3 regions of the Cupriavidus sp. HMR-1 genome follow, and region 2 is predicted to be linked to each of the others. Evidence: predicted binding sites of a transcription regulator. Region 2 holds the regulator's gene; each other region holds the start of a gene.

Region 1 (7,608 bases), on a different contig from region 2:
GCGTGTTCGGCCGAAGCGAGACACCGGCGCAACTCAAGGCGCGCACGCACGACACGCTGGCCCTGGTGGGCCTGACCCACGCAGAAAGCAAATATCCGCACGAGATCTCGGGGGGCATGAAGCAGCGAGTGGGCATCGCCCGGGCGCTGGCGATGCAGCCGAAGGTGCTGCTGATGGACGAGCCATTCGGCGCGCTCGACGCGCTCACGCGTGCCCATCTGCAGGACGCGTTGCTGAAGATCGTTGCGCGCACCAGGAGCACCGTGGTCATGGTCACGCACGACGTGGACGAGGCCGTGCTGCTGGCGGATCGTATCGTCATGATGACCAACGGGCCGGCGGCGACCATCGGCGAGATCCTGCGCGTCGACATCCCGCGCCCGCGCGACCGTGTGACGCTGGCCGACGACAAGACCTTCCACGCGTGCCGCACCGCCGTGCTCGACTTCCTGTATCGCAAGCAGCGCAATCCGGCGTTGGAGGAAGCCGCCTGATGCGTACCCGGCGCGGGGATCATGATTGACTCACGGCATTGGGAGAAGCGGCGAGCCTCCGCTATCATGAACCCCAACCCCACGATCCCCGCAGCATCATGACCTCTGCATCCCGCGCGCCATTTCCGGCGGCCAAGTACATCAAGGAAATCGGACGAGGCGTCAATGGCGCCCGCGCGCTGCCGCGTGAAGACGCCCAGGCGCTGTTCGATGCCATGCTCGCCGGCCGGGTGTCCGATCTAGAGCTGGGCGCCGTGTTGCTGGCCTATCGCATCAAGGGCGAAGCACCACACGAACTGGCCGGCATGCTGGACGCCGCGCACGATCACTGCGCGCCGCTGGCCGCGCCGGCCGACAAACCCGTGGTGGTGATTCCAAGCTACAACGGCGCACGCAAGCAACCGAACCTGGTGCCGCTGCTGGCGATGCTGCTGGCGCGCGATGGCGTGCCGACGCTGGTCCACGGCATTCGCGAGTTTCCGGGCCGCGTCACCAGCATGGCGCTGTTCGAGGCACTGGGCGTGCCGCTATGCGCCACCGCGCAGTCCGCGGAGACGCAGCTTGGCGCGGCATCGAATCCGCTGGCCGCGCTGCCGATCGACGTGCTGTCGCCCGCGCTGTCGCAACTGCTCGACAAGCGCGCGATCATCGGCCTGCGCAATTCGGCGCACACGGTCGTCAAGATGCTGCAACCGGTGGGCGGACACTCCCCTGCCGAGGCTTTGCGGCTCTACAGCTACACCCACCCCGAGTATCGGGAAACGCTGACCGAGTATTTCTCGCACGAACCCGCCAACGTGATGCTGGCCCGGGGTACCGAGGGGGAAGTCGTGGCCGACGCGCGCCGCAGCAGCCGTATCGACTGGCTGCACGACGGCCATCAGCGCACGATGGTCGATCCAGTCGGCGGTTCGGTCGCGGATGTGCCCGAACTGCCGCAGGGCACGGACATCGCCGAGACGGCCGCGTGGATTCGCAAGGTGCTGGATGGCGCGGAACCGGTGCCCGCGCCGGTTGCCACCCAGGTGGCGGCGATCAAGGCGTGCCTGACGCAGGCCACGCGGGTGACCTGGGCCAGCCCGCTGTAACACCTCCCGCTACAGGATGCAGGATGGCCCGCCAGCGCGATCAGGGCCGGCGCGGCGGCAGCGGAATGCGCTCCGTCTCGCCCGGGACGTGCGGGAACTGGTCGTCCTGCCAGCGCTGGGCGGCCTCTTCGATCGCTTCCTTGCTGCTTGCCACGAAATTCCAGTAGATGAAACGCCGTCCGTCCGTCGGATCGCCGCCAAGCAGCATCACGCGCGAGGGCATCGTCGCCTTGATCGTCACGGGCTCGCCAGGTACCAGCACCACCAGATGCTCGGCCGGCAGCGTCTCGCCATCGACCTCCAGGTTGCCATCGACCGGATAAATGCCACGCTGGACGTGTTCGGCGGGGATCACAAGGCTTGCGCCGGCATCCATCTCGATCGCCACATAGAGCGTGCGGCTGTAGACCTTGACCGGCGACTCGGCGCCGAAGGCATCGCCCGCGATAACGGTCATCCGCACGCCGGGCAGTTCGAGCTTGGGCAGCGTAGCGCCCGGATGGTGGTGGAACGAAGGCGGATCATTCTCATGCGCCTTAGGCAGGGCTACCCAGGTCTGGATGCCGTGCAGGTGCGGTCCGGCCGAGCGCGCGCCGTCCGGCGAGCGCTCCGAGTGCGTGATGCCACGCCCGGCAGTCATCCAGTTCACGTCGCCGGGCCGAATCACCTGCTCGCTGCCGAGGCTGTCGCGATGCATGATCTCGCCTTCGAACAGATACGTGACTGTCGCCAGTCCGATATGAGGATGTGGGCGCACATCCATGCCCGCGCCGGGCTCCATCTCCACCGGCCCCATGTGATCAAAGAAGATGAATGGCCCGACTGCTTGCGTCGTAGCGGCGGGCAGCAATCGGCGGACGGTGAACTCGCCGATGTCTCGCACATGAGGCTTCAGCAAGTGTTCGATAGCAGACATTTGGGGCTCCTGGGGATGCGTCTGAAAAACGACTTCAGTGTAGCGAATCCTGCAATACACCATCCCGAAATCGCTGCGAAACCGAATCGGGGCTGCCCCCTCTAATAACAGTGCTCCGAGAGCGCTGCCCGCCAGGCCTTGTCAGGCTTGGGCTGGGCCACTATAAGGCGACATCAGGCTATCCAGAAGATTTTTCCGATTGTCTGGAACTATCAACCCTATAGACCTTCTAACTTAGCACTCGTCCGGTTCGAGTGCTAATATGCGTTGCAATGCGGTGTCCCTTCGGGACACACCGGCAACCCACCGCCGGATGCGAAAGGAGTCATAGTGAACGCAGTCCTGTCTGCCGATCAAACCCAAGTTACCCGCCGTCTGCCCACGGCGCCCCAGAATGCCGCCGCGAATGCCTTCGCACTGACCTTCCCCGGCACACTGGGCAATCTGGACAGCTACATCCAGGCTGTCCACCGCATCCCGATGCTCACCCCCGAGGAAGAGCTCAGCCTGGCTCGCGACCTGCGCGACAACGACTCAGTCGATGCCGCCCGCCGCATGGTGATGTCGCACCTGCGTCTGGTGGTCTCCATTGCCCGGCAGTACCTGGGATACGGCTTGCCTCACGCCGACCTGATCCAGGAAGGCAACATCGGGCTGATGAAGGCCGTCAAGCGCTTCGACCCCGAACAGGGCGTGCGCCTGGTGTCGTACGCGATGCACTGGATCAAGGCCGAGATCCACGAATACGTGTTGAAGAACTGGCGCATGGTCAAGGTGGCCACCACCAAGGCCCAGCGCAAGCTGTTCTTCAACCTGCGCAGCCACAAGCAGGGCTCGCATACCTTCACGCCCGAGCAGATCGAAGCCGTTGCGCGCGAGCTCAACGTCAAGCCCGAGGAAGTGATGGAGATGGAAACCCGCATGTCGGGCGGCGATATGGCGCTGGAAGGCCAGATCGAGGACGGCGAGGAAGAATTCGCGCCGATCGCCTACCTTGCGGATAACCACAACGAGCCGACGCAGGTGCTGGAAGCCAAGCGCCACGACCGTCTGCAGGTCGAAGGCCTGGAAGAAGCGCTGACGAAGCTGGACCCGCGCAGCCGCCGCATCATCGAGGCCCGCTGGCTCGACGTCAACGACGATGGGTCGGGCGGCGCCACGCTGCACGAACTGGCCGACGAGTTCGGTGTATCCGCCGAGCGGATTCGCCAGATCGAATCGGCGGCAATGAAGAAGATGAAGGGTGCGCTGGCGGCATTCGCCTGAGGCCACGCTCCCCGCAATGAAAAAGGCCGGTCATTCGACCGGCCTTTTCTTATTTACGACATCAGCTGCTTGAGGTCATGCGCGATCGGCTCCGGCCCCTGGCCGTGGCGGATGAACAGCCGCAACTGGCCGGTCTGGTCGAACACATAGCTGCCGGCCGAGTGGTCCATCGTGTAGTTGTCCGGTGACGAACCCGACACCTTGGCGTAGTAGACCTTGAAGTCCTTGGTCACCTTCTTGAGCGCGGCCTCGTCGGCCGGGCGCAGGCCCAGGAAGCGCGAGTCGAAGGCCGGCACATACTGGGCCATCAGCGCCGCCGTATCGCGTTCCGGATCGACGGTGACGAACAACACCTGCACCTTGTCCGCATCGGGCCCCATCTGCTCCATCACCTGCTTGAGCTCCACCATCGTGGTCGGGCACACGTCCGGGCAATGGGTGTAGCCGAAGAACATCAGCACCACCTTGCCCTTGAAATCGGCCAGCGTGCGGGTCTTGCCGGTGGGGTCCAGCAGCGCGAAGTCCTTGCCGAACTCGGTGGCGCCCGAGATATCGACGTTGCGGAAGGACGGCTTTGGTTGCCCACAGGCGGCCAGCAGGGCCGTGCAGAGCGCGAGCAGACAAAAGCGGCGGAATGCGGCCCAAAGGCCTTGGGAAGAGGTCGACATGCGCAAGAATCGGGAGGAGTTGCCCGAAAGTATCGCCGATTGGGCCGGCGATGACTTCCGGGCGCGGCAAGATGCCGCAGGTTGTCAGACCTGCGGCACGAACTTGAAGTAGTGATCCACTAGCAGCGCCGCGAACAGCAGCGACAGGTACAGGATCGAATAACGGAAGGTGCGCTGCGCGAGGCCATCCGAGTAGTTGCGGTACAGCTTCCAGGCATAGCCCAGGAACACCAGGCCCAGCGCCAGCGCCGCCGCAAGGTAGATGTAGCCGCTCATGCCGTACACGAACGGCAGCAGCGTGGCCGCGATCATGATCAGCGTGTACAGCAGGATATGCAGCAGCGTGTAGCGCTCGCCGTGCGTGATCGGCAGCATCGGCAGGCCGGACTTGGCGTAGTCGGCGCGGCGGTACAGAGCCAGCGCCCAGAAGTGCGGCGGCGTCCAGGTGAAGATGATCAGCACCAGGAACCAGGCCTCGGCAGGCACCGTACCCGATACCGCGGACCATCCTAGCGCCGGGGGCATGGCGCCCGACAGGCCACCGATCACGATGTTCTGCGGCGTCGCCGGCTTCAGCAGGATTGTATAGACCACGGCATAGCCAAGGAACGTGGCGAAGGTGAGCCACATCGTCAGGTCGTTGGCGAAGACGTGCAGCAGCCACATGCCAGCACCGCCCAGCACGGCCGAGAAGATCAGCGTCTGGGTGGTGGTGATCTCGCCTGTGGCCGACGGGCGCCACGCGGTGCGGCGCATCAGCGCGTCGATCTTCTGTTCCACCAGGCAGTTGATGGCGAAAGCCGCGCCGGCCAGCAGCCAGATACCAGCCGCGCCACCGATCAGCACCGACCACGGCACCATGCCCGGGGTGGCCAGGAACATGCCGATGATGGCGCAGAACACGGCGAGTTGGGTCACCCGCGGCTTCGTCAGCGCGGCGTATTGGCGGGCCAGATGGCGTAATCGGCCCACGGAGGATTGGGAGTGGGTAGCAGTTACCACGGGGGGCATCTTGTCCTTCATGTGGCGCGCGCGGCAATCGAGGGTTGCGTGGCGGCGCCGGCGGAGCGAGTGGCGAGGCCGATATTGTAGTTGAGACGGAGCAACAACATCAGCAGCAGGGCTGCTCCGCCGTTATGGGCCACCGCCGCGACCAGCGGCCAGTCGAAAACGATGTTCGACATGCCGGTGCACAACTGCAGCGCCAGCACGACCAGCAACCACCGCGCATGCCGCGCCAGCCCTTCCATCCGGCGCGCGCGCAGCGCGAACCAGAGCAGGAAACCGAGCACGACGAAGGCGAAGCCACGGTGGACCCAGTGGATAGCCACCAGCGCCGCGTGCGGAATGTAGTCGCCGTCGGCCGTCATGCCGAGCTGGCGCCACAGCGTGAAGCCATGGCGGAAGTCCATCTCTGGCACGAGTTGGCCGTTGCAGAGCGGAAAATCGGTACAGGCCAGCACCGCGTAGTTGGTGCTGACCCAGCCGCCCAGGAAGATCTGAACGACCAGCAGCACCAGGGCCAGCAGGCCGGCCCAGCGCAGCGAAGCCGCCTGTGGCGCCACGACATGCGGCGGTTCGTTACGCGACCCGAGCAGGATCAGCGACGCCAGCAGCGCCATCGCCAGCAGCAGATGGGTGACGACGATGATCGGTTGCAGCTTCATCGTCACGGTCCACATACCGAACGCGCCCTGCAGGCAGACCAGCAGGAACACGCCGGTGGCGAACCACGGCGACTGCTTCAGTTCGCGGCGCTTGACCCATGCCAGCACCATCAGCGAGATGATCAGCACACCCACCGCCATGGCGAAATAGCGATGGATCATCTCGATCCACGCTTTCATCAGCGTGACCGGGCCGCTCGGGAGCGCCGTTTCCGCCGCGCGAATCGGGTCCATCGCCGCGTGCGGGTTCGAGTGGCCGTAGCAGCCGGGCCAGTCGGGGCAGCCGAGGCCGGAGTCGGTCAGCCGGGTAAAGCTGCCGAACATGATCAGGTCCAGCGTCAGGAACGCCGTGATCCAGACGAGTCTGCGATATTTGTCGCGATTGCCGCGCACCATCACGTAGGACAGGGGCAGCAGCGCAATCAGGATGCCAATGATGGCCAACTGAAGCAGCATGGGAATTCAGCCAATACGGGAATACTTCAGCAGCTTCTTCAGGTCGCTGCTGATCTTCTTGGGGTCGGGGTCCTTCGGCCAGCGCATCATCAGGTTGCCGAGCGGATCGACCAGGTAAATCGCATCCTCGGCGCGCGCGCCGTCCTCGGCCGGCAGCCATTGGGCAATCGTGGCCCGGTCCATGCGCAGGAAACGCACACCCGCATAAGGTTCGTTGTAGGCGGCGGCGAGCCGGTCGTCCACATCGCCCCGGTCCTGGATCAGCCAGACAGGCACGATCCGCTCGCGGTCCTCACCCTGTCCGACGCGGATCTGGCGCACCGTGAACAGTTTCTTCGCGCATGTCTCGTCGCAGGCGGACGGGTCGGTCATCACCATCAGCCACTTGCCGCGCATGGACGCGAGCGGCACCGACTCGTTGCGCTCATTGGTCACCTGCACGGGCGGCATGGGCCGTTGCGGGTCGATCAGCACGCCGTAGTTGGTGCTGCCGCCGGTCGGCTTGATCACGTAGTACGTGAAGTACGAAAAGAGTACGGGCGATGCGCAGACCAGCAGCAGCATCAGCATCTGCAGGCGGCCACGGCGCGTGCGCGCGTCGATGCGGGGGTCCGGCGAAGCCGTGGGATCTGGCTGCGGCATGGCGTTCGTCTGTGCGTTCATCGTTCGTTTATAGGTTTCCATTGCCGTCTGCCCTGTCCAGCCGGGCGCGCCGCCAGCCGAGCACGGCCACCAGCACCAGCGTCAACACGGCCAGCCCGAACCACTGGGCAGCGTACCCGTAGTGTCGGTCCGCGCCGAAATCGGCGGGGGCCCAATCGCGGGCCAGTCCGTCTCCGGCATCGCCCGATTGTTCTACCACCACCGGCAGGAGTGACGCCCCGATCTCATGAGAAAAAGCGGCAAGGTCGATATTCTGACGGATCTTGCGTCCGGCCTCCGCGGAAGCATCCTGCCCGAGGCTGTAGACGCGCGGCACAGCGGCCAGCGCCGTGCCTTCGACTGTGACTTCCCCCGTGGGCGTCGGGAACGGCGCGATGCGCGTGCGGTCCT
Region 2 (7,608 bases):
GCAACACGCCCGCGAGCTTGTCGCGGGCGTGGCCCATGGTGCCGGTGGCGGATGCAGTCATCGGTGGCGAATCTGAAAAATGGCAGTGGCTGAGGTTTGTTCGCGATAGTTTGTCAGCGTACTGAACGACGGCGAACAAACTTCCGCATTCTACTAATGCGCGGGGCGCCGTCGGCAGAGCCGCGACCGCTGCACTACAATAGCGGCCATCATGTTCAATCCCTCAAGAGAAGAAGTCCGCCGGTTCTTCTGCGAAGCCTGGCAGAAGCGCGTCGCGGGCAACGTCCTCACGCCGCTTGAAGCGATCGCGGTCGACTGGATCGACCAGCATCCCGAGTACCAGTCCCTGCTGACCGATACCGAAGCCGCGCTAGCGCGCGACTACACACCGGAAGGCGGCCAGACCAACCCGTTCCTGCACTTGGCGATGCATCTGTCGATCTCCGAACAGGTCTCGATCGACCAGCCGCCCGGCATCCGCGCCGCCTACGAGGCATTGAGCCGCCGGCTCGATTCGCCGCACGAGGCCCAGCACCAGATCATGGAAGCGCTCGGCCAGATGCTCTGGAACGCGCAGCGCAATGGCATGCCGCCGGACGGGCAGGCCTACGTGGACGATATCCGACGCCGGGCCGCCGGCTGATCCGCACCCACCCGGTTTGGCCACGCCCCGTGGCTAACCATTCGTCACATGCCGCACGCGCCACACATGGTACGCTTGCGGGCATCGCAACTCTTGTCGCGTCCACGTCACCGGAGTGCTGTCGATATCCCGCCGGTGCGGCGCTCATTGCTCCCGATGCCACGTTACGTGTCAGGCCGTGTTGCACTTCCACGCACGGCCTTCCGCCTGCTGTTGCATACGCTGGCCTCGTCGGCCGTCCTGTTCCACGCCACGCCAGCCGATGCCGCGGTATCCGTGTTGCAGCCACCGCGTGTCGTTGATGCCACTCAGCCGCTCACCCTGACCCTGCTGATCACCGGGGATCGGGACACGCGCCGCTATGCCGTGCCCGACACCCTCGAGGTGTCAGCCTCGGGAGACCTTGTGGCGCCGGCACCCATGACGCTCAAGCGCGTCGGCAAGGGGCCAACCGTCCTGAACCTGCGGCAAGGCGAGCACCAGACCGTCAGCTTCCGTGGGGAATGGCCTGCGACATTGCGTGGAGTGGTCCGCCTGGACATCTCCGGGATCGACGCCGCGCCGGTCCTGATCACGCTGAACCAGGCGCCGGGCGCAAACCCGGCCACCGTTACTGCGCCAGTGGTCGCCGGCACACCGGCCGAACCCAAAGCGGCCGGCGCGCCTGTCAGCGTCGGCCAGGTCACCCCGGTCGTATCGGCCGAGAATGTCCCCGCATCCACTCCGGCGCCAGCCGATCTGCGTGATGCGCAACGGCTTTCCTTCAACGAGCCGATGTACATCATGTTCGGCGCGCACGACGGGGCCAACGCCAAGTTCCAGCTCAGCTTCAAATTCCGGATCTACGAGGGCAAGGACCCGGCGTCGAAGCGCTTCATCGACAACCTCTACTTCGCCTACACGCAGTTCTCGCTATGGGACCTGCACAGCGCCTCGAAGCCGTTCGAGGACACCAACTATCGCCCTAGCCTGTATTACTACCTGTCCGACACGGGCGTGAAGAACAGCGTGATCAGCCGGCTGTCGATCGCTTCGGGCTTCGAGCACGAGTCGAATGGCCGGGCCGGCGCCGATTCGCGCAGCATCAACACGCTGTTCCTCAAGCCGACGATGTACTTTGGCGACCAGAACGACTGGCACTGGCGCGTGGCGCCCAAGGTCTATGCGTACCTGGAGAAAAGCGAGAATGAGGACATCGCGCACTATCGCGGCTACATGGACCTGAACCTGGCCTATGGGAAGCCCGATTCGTGGGAATTCGCCGCCACGCTGCGCAAGGGCACGCGGCAGATGTACGGCAGCGTCGACGCGCAGGCCTCGTACCCGCTCTCTCGCCTGATTCCGGGCACGGCTGGCTACCTGATGCTGGGCTACTTCTATGGCTATGGCGAAAGCCTGCTCAACTACAACCAGAAGACGCCCTGGCAGATCCGCCTGGGTTACGCGCTATCCCGCTAGCGGCTTGCCGCTGGCCTTGAGCCGCGCATTGCCCACGGCCGCCGAGAACTGCCCATGGCCGTGCCAGCCCGTGGCGCGGCCGAGCTTCTTACCCTTGTGGAAGAACATGAACACGGGGATACCATGCAGGCCGAAGCGCCGCCCCAGCTCGGGATGGGCATAGACATTGGCATGCAGCCAGTGCAGGTCGAGCGCGCGAATCGGTTCGGGATTGGCCAGGATCGCCTTCTTGGCCATCTCGCAGTTGAAGCAGTCCACACCCCAGAAGAACACGCAGACCAGATCGTCGCCAGCATTGGCGATCGCCGCGTCGATGTTCTCGCCATCGACTTCGGCCATATCGAGCGCCTCGAACGCGCGGTGATCGAGGTGCGGCTCGTTTCCTTCGGACATTTCGATCCCTCCTGAAACGACAACGCCCGGTGCCAATGGCCCGGGCGTTTCGTACTGCCGTATGCCGACGACTCGCGCTCAGCGCGGCGCCGAGACGGTCACCAGCGCCGGGCGCAGCACGCGGTCGGCAATCATGTAGCCGCGTTGCAGCACGTTGACCACGGTGTTCGGTTCCTGCTCGGACGGCACCATCGAGATGGCCTGGTGGCGATGCGGGTCGAACTTCTCGCCCACCGGGTTCACTTCGACAATGCGGCCACGTTCGAACGCGGCGGTCAGTTGGCGCGCGGTCAGTTCCACACCTTCGCGCAGCTTGCCGAGGTCACCGGTACCGTCGGCCAGCGCGGCCTGCAGGCTGTCCATCACGGGCACGAGGTTATCGGCAAAGCTCTCGATGGCGAACTTGTGAGCCTTGGCCACTTCGTCCTGCGAACGGCGGCGGATGTTCTCGCCCTCCGCCGTGGCGCGCAGGAACATGTCGTAGTGTTCCTTGGCCTTGGCTTCCAGTTCGGCCACCTGTTGCGTCAGGCGGACCACCTCGTCGGCACCGGCTTCCGGCGTGCGGGCGGCGTCCTCGGCTGCCTGCGTATTGGGGGTTGGCGTCTGGTTCTGTTCTTCCATGTCGATTCGTATCAAAACAAAAGCACGGCCCGCTCTGGCGGCAGGCCATCGGGTGAGTCGGGTGTCAAACCGGCAAGTCTAGCTGCACTTGGTGTCAGTCCCCGATTTTTCAAGTGTGGAGGTTCAGAGACGCGGAAATACGTCGTTACAAAGCCTTGCTCGATGAAATCGAGCCGTCATTGCTTTGCTGCATCGCACACACTAAGATTCACTTAATAAAAAATGTCAAAAATAACGGGAGCAGAGAGGTGGATCATTTTGGTGCATCCTTCGGAAGGTTCGCCATGCACAAGCTGCCAGTCGTTGCCCTTTGCCTGATTGCCGCGCTCTCGGCCATGACGGTCTTCATCTGCCTGTCCGACACGGTTGCCCCGCGCGACACCGAGTATGGCAGCGGCAAGGCCGTATTCAAGCATTACCTCGTCCAGTACGTCCGCTAACCCGCTACATTACGGCCAGCCGGAGTGCCCCGCCCCCGGCTGGCTGCAACCGTCACCCCTTGAAGTCGTCGATTCTGCGCCGGTCGCGCTTGGTCGGTCGCCCGTGCATCTGCGCCGCCGGCTCGTGCTGGAAGCGCCGCCGTTCCGCGTCTGTCTGTCGCCCGGCCTGACTTTCCTCGGTCTCCGCATAGAGCGTCTGGGCGATCGGCGCCGGCCCGCGTGACGCGGCCACGCCCTTGACCACCACTTCCCAGCGCTGCTGATGCGCCTCCAGTATCACGGTGTCGCCCGGCTTGACCTCGCGCGAGTTCTTGCAGGGCTGCCCGTTGACACTCACGCGCCCCCGCTCCACCGCCTCGGCAGCCAGCGAGCGCGTCTTGAAGAAGCGCGCGCACCAGAGCCATTTGTCGATGCGCAGCCGCGCATCGGGTTCGAAATCGACTTGCATGATTACCGTCCGTTACTGCCCGTGCCCGCCCGTGACCGCCGCCAAGGCCTCAGGCTCCCGCGCCACGCGCCTGCGCGCGGGAGCGCCTTGCTTCCAGTTCGTGGGGATGTGGAACATTGAGCGGCCACCCCTGCAAATGCTGCAACGCAATATCCGCCAATCCGGCGATCCACGCCTCTGCATCGTTGAGGCACGGGATGAAATGGAAATCCTGGCCGCCGGCCACGCGGAATTCCGACTGCCCCTCCATCGCGATCTCCTCGAGCGTCTCGATGCAGTCGGCGGGAAAGCCGGGACAGAACACGTCCACGCGCTGCGTCCCGACCTTGCCCAGTTCGGCCAGCGTCGGCGCTGTATAGGGCTGTAACCACTCCGCCTTGCCAAAACGAGACTGAAACGTCACCTGATACTGGCCGGGCTGCAAGCCCAGCGCCTCGCCGAGCAGACGACCGGTCTTCAGACACTCGCAGTGATAGGGATCACCCAGGTCCAGCAATCGGCGCGGAAGGCCGTGGAACGACAGGATCAGCTTGTCACCGCGCGCGAAATCCGGCTTGCCATGCTGGGCCCAATAGCCGCCCACCTGCTTGTGCAGCGCAGAGATATACGCCGGGTGATCGTGGAAATGCTTGATCAGCCGTAACTCGGGCTGGTTGCGCCACGCCGACAGGACACGAAATGCCTCGTCGAAGGCGGTGGCCGTGGTCGTGCCGGAGAACTGCGGATACAGCGGCAGCAACAGGATCTGTTCGGTACCCTGCCGGCGCAGCGCTTCCATGACCGATTCGATTGACGGATTGCCATAGCGCATCGCGCAGGCCACCGTTACGTCGTGACCTTGCTGCTGCATCAACAGTTGCAGCGCATGAGCCTGACGCTCTGTATACACAAGTAGCGGCGACCCGGTCATATGCGCCTCGCGCAGCCAGATCGACTCGTACTTCATGGCCGACGCCCGCGAGCGGAACGGCAGGATCAGCCCGTGCAGGATCGGCAGCCAGGCCAGGCGCGGGATCTCTACCACGCGCGGGTCGGACAGGAACGCCTTCAGGTAGCGCCCCACCGCCTTAGGCGTGGGCGCGTCCGGGGTGCCGAGGTTGATCAGCAGGATCGCGGTGCGCGGCGGCTGGCCGTGCTGGTGTGCCGGTTCAGGCGAAAACGTCATAGGGTTTCCGTTGGGACTGCCGGGGGCGCTGGCGAATCAGGGGCCGGCCGCAAGCCGTTGCAGGCGGCCGACTCAGGACAGACACGTCCACCGTGTCAATAGTTCGTGGCTCAGCTCTGGCTGAGCGCGCTGGACAGGAGCCGCGCGGTGATATCGACGATCGGGATCACCCGTTCGTAGGCCATCCGCGTGGGGCCGATCACGCCCAGGGTGCCAACGATCTGGCCATCCACCCCGTATGGCGCGGTGATCACGGCCATGTCCTCGATCGGCACAAGCTGGCTTTCGCCGCCGATGAAGATCTGCACGCCCTGCGCGTGACTCGACACATCGAGCAGCTGCAGCAGGCTCGTCTTGTGCTCGAACACGTCGAACAGGCGACGCAGCTTGTCCATGCTCGACGACAGGTCTTCCACTTCCAGCAGCTTGCGCTCGCCTGAGATGAACACCTGCTCGTTGTCCTCGGCCATCGCGCTGCTGCCCGCCTCGACCGCCGCCTGCATCAGCGCGGACATGTCGCGGCGCAGGTCCTGCAACTCCACGCGCAGGTGGTCGCGCACGGCGTCGAAACTCATGCCCGCATAGTGCGAGTTGAAGAAATTCGCCGCCTCGATGAGCTGGCCCGGCGTGTACGCCAGGTCGGTCTGGATGATCCGATTCTGCACATCCCCTTCCGGGCTGACGATGATCAGCAGGATGCGCTTGTCAGACAACCGCATGAATTCCACCTGCCGGAACGATTGCGCGCGCCGTGGCGTCATCACCACGCCGGCGAAATGAGAAAGATTCGAAAGCGTATGCGCCGCCGCCGTGATCATCCGCTGCGGCCCGAACTGCTGGCCACCCAGTTGACCCTGGATCTGGCCAGTCAGCTCAGCCAGTTCGGCACTGAACTCCGGCGCGCGCTCCAGCGGGCGCGCCGTCAGCATTGTGTCGACGAACAGCCGGTACCCGCGCGGCGTGGGGATTCGGCCAGCCGAGGTATGTGGGCTGGCGATGAAACCCATCTCCTCGAGGTCCGACATCACGTTGCGGATGGTGGCCGGCGAGAGATCAAGCCCCGAGAACTTCGACAGGGTGCGCGAGCCCACGGGCTGCCCCTCGACGATGTATCGCTCGATCAGGGTCTTGAGAAGCTTTTTTGAACGTTCGTCCATGATGCCCCGATTTTAATCAAACTTTGGCGGTTCAGGCGTCACCTGGAGCGGCGGCGGCCCAGTGCTGACAACGATCATGCCGGTATGGTCTAATCCCGGCATGTCTGCCCCCCACAAGACCGGCGCCGCGCGCCCCCCGTTCAAGACTGTAGCCCTGGTGGGCCGACACTCGACCGCTGGCATCGAAGGTCCGCTGGAAGAGCTCGCATCTTGCATCTCCCGTAACGGACAGGATGTGGTGTTCGAACGCGAAACCGCAATGGCTACCGGGCTGACAGGTTACCCGGTGCTGACCCCCGACGAGATCGGCCGCGAAGCCGATGTGGCGGTGGTGCTGGGCGGCGACGGCACGCTGCTCGGGCTGGCCCGCCAGCTGGCCGGGCACGATGTGCCCGTGATCGGCGTCAACCACGGCCGACTGGGCTTCATGACCGACATCCCGCTCGATGCCATCTCCACGGCACTGCCAGAGATGCTTTCCGGCCGGTACGAGGCCGAAACCCGGATGCTGCTGGAGTCGCGCGTGATCCGCGACGACTCGGTGATTTTCTCCGCGCTGGCGTTCAACGATGTGGTGGTGAACCGCTCGGGGATCTCCGGCATGGTCGAACTGGCGGTCTCGGTCGACGGCTATTTCATGTACAACCAGCGTTCGGACGGCCTGATCGTCTCCACGCCGACCGGCTCCACCGCCTACGCGCTGGCAGCGGGGGGCCCGATCCTGCACCCGACGCTGTCCGGCCTGGTGCTGGTGCCGATCGCGCCGCACGCGCTGTCGAACCGGCCCATCGTGCTGCCGTACGACGCCGAGGTCACGATCGAAGTGGCCAGCGCGCGCGATGTCAGCGTCAACTTCGACATGCAGGCGCTGGCCTCGCTGCTGCCCGGCGACCGCATCGTGGTACGCCGTTCGGCCAAGACCATCAACCTGCTGCACCCGGTGGGGTATAACTACTACGCCACACTGCGCAAGAAGCTGCACTGGCACGAGTATCCGACTGAAGACAACCGGCTCTGATCCACAGGCACCTCAACGTTCCGCCGTTATCCTCGTTACCCGTCCTTACCGCCCTTACCGCCCTTACCGCCCTTACCCGCCACCGCTCACCGCCCACGATGCTGCGCAGCCTATCGATCCGCGACTTCGTCATCGTCGACACGCTCGACCTCGACTTCTCCGCCGGCTTTACCGTCTTCACGGGTGAAACCGGCGCGGGCAAGTCGATCCTCATCGACGCGCTCGCCCTGGTGCTGGGTGAACGGGCCGACGCAGGCGTGGTCCG
Region 3 (7,608 bases), on a different contig from region 2:
ATGAAAAACCCCCGAGGGCTCGCGCTCTCGGGGGTTTTTCTCAGACAGGCTGATTGGCTCAGCAGTCCGGCATGAATTACATCATGCCTTCCATGCCGCCCATGCCGCCCATGCCGCCCGGCATTGCCGGAGCCGACTCTTCCTTCGGCGATTCGGCCACTGCGCAGTCGGTCGTCAGCATCAGCGAAGCCACCGAAGCGGCGTTCTGCAGCGCGGTGCGGGTCACCTTGGTCGGATCCAGCACGCCCATTTCCACCAGGTCGCCGTACTCGCCCGAAGCCGCGTTGTAACCGTAGTTACCCTTGCCTTCGATAACCTTGGCCACCACGACCGAAGCTTCTTCACCAGCGTTCAGCACGATCTGGCGCAGCGGCTCTTCCATGGCGCGCAGCACGATCTTGATACCGGCGTTCTGGTCGGGGTTCTCGCCGTGCAGGCCAGCGATCGCAGCACGAGCACGCAGCAGGGCCACACCACCGCCCGGGACGATGCCTTCTTCCACGGCAGCACGGGTAGCGTGCAGTGCATCTTCCACGCGTGCCTTCTTTTCCTTCATTTCGACTTCGGTGGCTGCACCAACCTTGATCACGGCAACACCGCCGGCCAGCTTGGCCACGCGCTCTTGCAGCTTCTCACGGTCGTAGTCCGAGGTCGCCTCTTCGATCTGGGCGCGGATTTGCTTCACGCGGCCTTCGATCGCCGATGCGTCGCCGGCGCCGTCGATGATGATGGTGTTTTCCTTGCCGATCTCGATGCGCTTGGCCTGGCCCAGGTCCTGCAGCGTGGCCTTTTCCAGCGTCAGACCGATTTCCTCGGCGATCACGGTACCGCCGGTCAGGATGGCGATGTCTTCCAGCATGGCCTTGCGGCGGTCGCCGAAGCCCGGAGCCTTCACGGCGGCGGTCTTCAGGATGCCACGGATGTTGTTCACCACCAGCGTGGCCAGGGCTTCGCCTTCCACGTCTTCAGCGATGATCAGCAGCGGGCGGCCAGCCTTGGCCACTTGCTCCAGCACCGGCAGCAGGTCACGGATGTTCGAGACCTTCTTGTCGAACAGCAGAACGAACGGGCTGTCCAGTTGAACAACCTGCTTTTCCGGGTTGTTGATGAAGTACGGCGACAGGTAGCCACGGTCGAACTGCATACCTTCCACGACTTCCAGCTCGTCGGCCAGCGACTTGCCGTCTTCGACGGTGATCACGCCTTCCTTGCCAACCTTGTCCATGGCTTCGGCAATGCGCTCGCCGATCGAGGCGTCGCTGTTGGCCGAGATCGCGCCAACCTGGGCGATTTCCTTGCTGGTGGTCGTCGGCTTGCTCAGCTTCTTCAGCTCTTCGACGGCGGCGCCAACGGCCTTGTCGATGCCGCGCTTCAGGTCCATCGGGTTCATGCCGGCGGCAACGAACTTCATGCCTTCGCGCACGATCGACTGGGCCAGCACGGTTGCGGTGGTGGTACCGTCACCGGCGTTGTCGCTGGTCTTGGAAGCCACTTCCTTGACCATCTGCGCGCCCATGTTCTGCAGCTTGTCCTTCAGTTCGATTTCCTTGGCCACGGACACGCCGTCCTTGGTCACGGTCGGGCCGCCGAAGCTGCGCTCCAGCACCACGTTGCGGCCCTTCGGGCCCAGGGTCACCTTCACTGCGTTGGCGAGGATGTTCACGCCTTCGACCATCTTGGCACGGGCGGCGTCGCCGAACACTACGTCTTTTGCTGCCATGTTCTGAATCTCCGAATCTGGATGGATGCGTCCCGCTGGATTGTCAGGGGGACGATCGGGAATTGGGTGGCTTGTGGGCGTCGATTACTTGTTGACGACAGCCATGATGTCTTCTTCGCGCATGACCAGCAGTTCCTGGCCATCCACCTTCACGCCCTGGCCGGCGTACTTGCCGAACAGCACGCGGTCACCCACCTTGACGTCGAGGGCGATGTTGTTGCCCTTGTCATCCTTCTTGCCAGGGCCAATCGCCAGCACTTCGCCTTGATCGGGCTTCTCGGCAGCATTGTCGGGAATCACGATGCCGGATGCGGTCTTGGTTTCATTGTCCAGACGCTTCACGATCACGCGGTCGTGCAGAGGACGCAGGTTCATACGGACTCCTAGATACAAAAGTGAGTGTTAAATCACAAAATGGTCGTCTGATAGCGACGACCATCGGGTTTCGGGTACCGCGGGGGCGACTGTTAGCACTCTCCCCCAGCGAGTGCTAATTATAGGGACGGGGTATTTCGTTTTCAAGACGCGGGCTGAATGGGGGTTTTCCCGTACAGATCACAAGAATGCGCCGAGGGAAACAGTCCCAGCCGATGAATGCGCCCCATAGATCACACAAAAATCTGGTCCTCCCACCCCGAATTCCCTAGTTCTTGGGATTCCCTGTAGTTGTTGCAATTTGTAACTTCGAGGCTTTGCCGCCCTCTGGGGCATTCGCAGCCACCGGGGAGGCCGCACCTTGAACCACATCTATCGACTTGTCTGGAATCGCACGCTGTGCGCATTGAAGGTGGCGCCGGAAACGGCCGGAAGCCAGGGCTCGGGAGGCACGGGCACCGCAACCATCGCCCCAACGGCTTCCCGGCGGCGTGCCGGCTGGAGCGTCGGCTTGCCGGCACTGTCGGCGCTTTCCGCGGGCCTGCTCCCCGCCATTGCGATGGCTGCCACACCGATTGCCGGAACGCTGCCAACCGGCTCGGTCTGGATCAGCGGGAGCGGGACTGTCAACTCGACAGGGACCACCACGACGGTCAATCAATATTCGTCATCGGGCACGATCAACTGGTCCTCTTTCGATGTCGCTTCGAACAGTACGGTCAATTTCACGCCGAATACGGGTGCGAGCGCCGTCACCCTCAACAACATTTCTGGCACTACGGCCAGCCAGATCTACGGAACCGTGTCGGCAGCCGGGCAGACGATCCTTGCCAATGCAAACGGCCTGGTTTTCGGTGGCACGACATCAGCCGGCGGACTTCTCGCCACCTCGCTCGGTGTTTCCGCCCCTGCCACGACGGGAGGCAGCTACAGCCTTGATGCAGCGGCCATGCGCGGCACCGTAGCGTTTGCTGGCGGTGCAACGTTCATTGGCAACTCCGCGGCACTCGTCGGCGCCGGCGTGTCGAACAATGGCGTGCTGACGGCCAATGGCGGGCGAATCAGCCTGGTGGCCGCGGACCACGCAACGATGACGTTCGACGACAAGGGTCTGATGAATGTTGCCATTGCCGGCGCACTGAGCACCGCGCAGGGCGGCACCGCGGTCGTCAATACCGGAACCCTCCAGGCAACCGGCGGCACGATCATCATGGCGGCAGCAGCCCAGCCGGGGTTGTACGGCACGCTAGTCAACAACAGCGGCGTCATCATCGCGAATGGTGGAAACGTCAGCCTCAGCGCAATAGGGGGCGCCGTAGTCAACAACGGCAGCATCGACGTCTCGCAGGGTGGCCAGTCCCAAGCTGGGCAGGTTCAGATCACGTCAGACGCCGCCGTGATCCTGGGGGGCAACATCGACGCGTCGGGCACGACGACGGGCGGCTCGATTGCCATCTCGGGTGGTAGTGTCCAGCTCGGTGGCACGCTGACCGCCGGGACAGGCCAGATCAGCCTGCAATCGTTGGGGGACGTCCTCCAGACCTGGGGCAGCCTGACAGCGGGAACCCTGACAGGCAGCGCCGTCGGCAGCATGAAGCTCGACCAGAGCAGCAACAGCATCGCCGCGCTCGGGCCGATCAGCACGGGCAGCGACTTCGCGTTGACCACGACCCGTTCGCTTGGACAATCCGGCCCGTTGTCGATCGGTGGCGATACCACGATCAACGCAGGCACGAACGCCATTACGCTGACCAACGCCAGCAATTCGTTCGGTGGCGCGGTAAACCTGACCGGTGGCACCACGCAGATCACCAGTGCCGCGGGACTGAACTTGGGCACCGTCAACGCCGGCACATTGACCGCCACAAGCACGGGTGCGTTGGTCTTCGGCACCACCGCCGTGAACGGCAGCCTGTCGGCAACGAGCAACCGCGGCTTCATCATGCAAAACGGTGCGCTCACCATTGCGGGCAACAGCACCTTCAATGCCGGCACGGGCGCTATCTCGCTAACCAACATGGGAAACTGGTTTGGTGGCACCGTGAACCTGACCGGTGGCGCCACGATAATCAGCAGCGCCTCGGCCCTGACCTTCGGTAACGTCAATACGGATACATTGCTTGCCACGAGCCTGGGTCCAATGAACCTTGGCACCGGCACGGTGCGTGGCTACCTGTCGGCATCCACCAACGACAATGCCATCACCCAAAGCGGAGCGCTCAGCGTTGCCGGTAGCACCACCATCAGCGCCGGCACTGGCGCCATCACGTTGACCGACGCGAGCAACAGCTTTCAGGGCCCGATCGCTGCAACGGGGTCCAGCGTGGCATTGCGCGCGGCTGGCGATCTGCGCGTCTCGGCGCTAAACAACAGCACGAACGGCGCGGTCAGCCTGACCGCTGGCGGGGCGTTGACGCTACCGGTATCGGCAATCAACACCGGCACGAGCAATCTGCAACTCGCGGCCAACGGCGGCACGTTGCTAGCCAATGCCGCGTTGAGCGGCAGCAATATCACGATCTCTGCCCGCGACAGCATCGCGCTGTACGGGCCAGTGACGGCCAGCGGACAACTCGCGCTCAGTACAAGCACCGGCCAGTGGATCTTCGCGCTGGGGGACGTGCAGGCCGCCACCACGCAAATCGGCAGCGGCACACTGCGCATCGGCAACGGCACCACCACCGGCAGCATTGGCGGCAACGTGGTCAACAGCGGCACACTGATGTTCAACCGGACCGACAGCATCGGCTATGCCGACGTCATCAGCGGCACCGGGAATCTCGTCCAGCAAGGCACCGGCACCTTGACCCTGACTGGCGTCAACACCTACACCGGCGCGACACAGGTCGCCGGCGGCACGCTTGCCCTGTCCGGCGCGGGCAGTATCGCCAACTCCAGCGGTGTGCAAGTCGATGCGGCGGGCATCCTCGACATCTCCGGCATCACCGCCGCGCAGGCCAGCTTCGGCAGCCTGAGCGGCGCTGGCCAGATCAAGCTGGGCGCCAGAACGCTGGCAACGGGCGGTGACAACAGCAGCGGCACCTTGTCGGGCGCGATCTCGGGCACGGGCGGCTTGCTCAAGACCGGCAGCGGCACGCTGACGCTTGGCGGCGACAACAGCTTCAGTGGCGGCACCGCGCTCAAGCAAGGACGCATCGACCTTGGCAGCAACGGCGCGCTGGGGACCGGCACACTCTCGATGGATGACGGCACCACGCTCGGCATTGCCACCGATGGGCTGCGCATCGCCAATGCGATCCGCCTGACGGGCAGCAACGATCCTGTGATCGACACTGGCGCCTTCAATGCCACGCTCGCCGGGGCCATCAGTGGTTCGGGCTTTCTCACCAAGAACGGCAGTGGCGCCTTGACGCTTGCCGGCGCCAACGACTACACCGGGGCCACCAACGTTGCGGCCGGCACGCTGCGGGCGGGAGCGGCCAACACCTTCAGCGCGGCATCCGTTCACACGGTGGCCAGCGGCGCCACGCTGGATCTCGCCGGTTTCAGCCAGAGCGTCGCGGGACTGAACAACGGGGGCGTGGTCTCGCTGATGGGCACGACACCCGGCGCGACCTTGACGGTGACGGGCCCCTACACGGGCAACAACGGCACGCTGCGCATGGGCACTGCGCTCGGCGACAGCACCGGCGTGAGTGACCGGCTGATCCTCAGCGGCCCCGCCGCCGTCGCCAGCGGTCAGACCACGCTGCAGATCTCCAACCTGAATGGGCTTGGCGCGCTGACCGCGGGCAACGGCATCGAGGTGATCAGCGCCGTCAATGGCGCCAGCACCACGGCGCAGACCAGCAAGAGCGCGTTCGTGCTCGCAGGTGGCCATGTAGATGCCGGCGCCTACCAGTACCGCCTGTACGCTGCCGACGCCAAGGGATCGGGCGAGAACTGGTATCTGCGCTCCAATGGCGAGACCACCGAAACCACCCCGACCACCGAACCTGCGGACCCGCCCGTCACGACCTACCGTGCCGAAGCCGCGTTGTACGCGGCGCTGCCGAGTCAACTGCGCCAGAGCAACCTTGCCATGATCGGCAACCTGCACCAGCGCGTGGGCGATGACGACCCGAGGTCCGCCACATCGGGCACCCTATCCGGCACCCCATCGGGCACCCCTGCCGGTCGCGATCGCCGGGCATGGGCCCGCGTGCTGACCACCGATGTCGACGTCAGCCAGGACGGCACGGTGGCGCCCAAGAGCAAGGGCCGGTTGACCGGCTTCCAGGCCGGCACGGATTTGCTGGCCACGCAGGACTGGCGCGCTGGCCTCTACGTCGGCCAGCTGGATGGCAACGTAAGCGTCAATGGCTTCATCGGCGGCATCGACAATGCTGGCGCCGGCCGCAACGATCTGCACAACCAGTATCTGGGCTTCTACGGCACGTATGCCGGGGACAGCGGCATCTACGCCGACGCGGTGCTGCAGTTGGGCCGTCACCGCTACACGGTGACGCCAGCGTCCAGCTCCGGGGTCGAGACCAAGGGGGACAGCCTGCTGGCATCGCTGGAACTGGGACGCGCCTTTCCACTTGGCGGCAGCGCCTGGAGCATCGAACCCCAGTTGCAGGTGATTCACCAACGCATTCACCTCGACAACGCGCAGATCCCCGGAGCAATGGTCCAGACCGACGTGAACAGCAGCTGGCTCGCGCGCGTCGGCGCGCGGGTGAAGGGTGAAATGGAGGCAGGCTCCGCCGCGTTGCGGCCATATGGCCGCGTCAACCTCTACATGGCATCGAACGGTAGCGACGTCGCCCGCTTCACAAACCCGGCCGCCACCACCGACATCGTGGCAGCGACCGGCGGCACGAGCATCGAGGTGGCCGCGGGCCTAACCGCGGCCCTGAACCGGCGCTTCAGCCTGTACGGCGAGGTCGGCAGGATCTGGGCCGCCGGCGGCAATGCCAAGGTCAGAAACTCGATCCTTGGCTCCGCCGGGTTGCAGGTCAAGTGGTAGGCCAGTGCCACCAGCATCGAGCGGGATATGAACGGCCAGCACGGTCCCCTCTCCCGTTGATCGCACGCTGAACGTGCCGCCAAGGCGCTCGGTACGCGCCCGCATGCTGCGCATGCCCGCACCGGCGTGCCGCCCGGCGGCGGCCGGATCGAAGCCAACGCCGTTATCGCTGACCAACAGCTCCAGCCCGCGCGTGCCGACGCGTACCGCGACGTCCGCGCGGCTGGCCTTGCTGTGCTTCATCACGTTGGTCAGTGCTTCCTGCAAGGTCCGCATGACATCGAGAATCCGCGAATTCGGCAGATGGCATTGCTCAAGGCCATCGAGCTGCCAATGACACGCGATGTCATGGCTCTCCAGCAACCGGCTAAGGCGGTGGCGCAGCGGCACGATCTGCCCCGCCAGCGCCGGCTCGCCGAACTGCTGGCTGGCGGTCGTATCGACGATGATGCGCAGGTCATCGCGCAACGCCCGGAGCATCGACAGCACCTGCCCGGGCGGGATGTCATGCGGGCTGCGCTCCAGCGTGGCGATGCCGCTG

What was found. The regulator HrcA, encoded in region 2, represses chaperone genes, less so after heat shock. The targets are predictions, from matches to a motif close to TTAGCACTCNNNNNNNNNGAGTGCTAA.
Region 1: the regulator HrcA is predicted to act here: its motif matches at 2,733-2,759, upstream of rpoH (RNA polymerase sigma factor RpoH).
Region 3: the regulator HrcA is predicted to act here: its motif matches at 2,188-2,214, upstream of groES (co-chaperone GroES).

Annotation. Positions count from the first base shown of each region.
Region 1 is NZ_ANKP01000037.1:16,293-23,900, reverse strand. Features, by position in the region: gene D769_RS05050 (ABC transporter ATP-binding protein) at 1-494, shown strand, start outside; gene ybiB (DNA-binding protein YbiB) at 593-1,582, shown strand; gene D769_RS05040 (pirin family protein) at 1,623-2,498, opposite strand; gene rpoH (RNA polymerase sigma factor RpoH) at 2,829-3,764, shown strand; gene D769_RS05030 (SCO family protein) at 3,818-4,432, opposite strand; gene cyoE (heme o synthase) at 4,517-5,443, opposite strand; gene D769_RS05020 (COX15/CtaA family protein) at 5,452-6,555, opposite strand; gene D769_RS05015 (hypothetical protein) at 6,562-7,218, opposite strand; gene D769_RS05010 (SURF1 family protein) at 7,226-7,608, opposite strand, start outside.
Region 2 is NZ_ANKP01000223.1:33,529-41,136, forward strand. Features, by position in the region: gene D769_RS21310 (DMT family transporter) at 1-61, opposite strand, end outside; gene D769_RS21315 (DUF1841 family protein) at 212-643, shown strand; gene D769_RS21320 (phospholipase A) at 692-2,101, shown strand; gene D769_RS21325 (thioredoxin family protein) at 2,090-2,494, opposite strand; gene grpE (nucleotide exchange factor GrpE) at 2,573-3,115, opposite strand; gene D769_RS31365 (hypothetical protein) at 3,400-3,555, shown strand; gene D769_RS21340 (RNA-binding S4 domain-containing protein) at 3,608-4,003, opposite strand; gene hemH (ferrochelatase) at 4,053-5,168, opposite strand; gene hrcA (heat-inducible transcriptional repressor HrcA) at 5,279-6,325, opposite strand; gene D769_RS21355 (NAD kinase) at 6,426-7,343, shown strand; gene recN (DNA repair protein RecN) at 7,442-7,608, shown strand, end outside.
Region 3 is NZ_ANKP01000062.1:35,508-43,115, forward strand. Features, by position in the region: gene groL (chaperonin GroEL) at 77-1,720, opposite strand; gene groES (co-chaperone GroES) at 1,805-2,095, opposite strand; partial or broken gene D769_RS30970 (autotransporter outer membrane beta-barrel domain-containing protein) at 2,457-7,004, shown strand; gene D769_RS09785 (7TM diverse intracellular signaling domain-containing protein) at 6,942-7,608, opposite strand, start outside.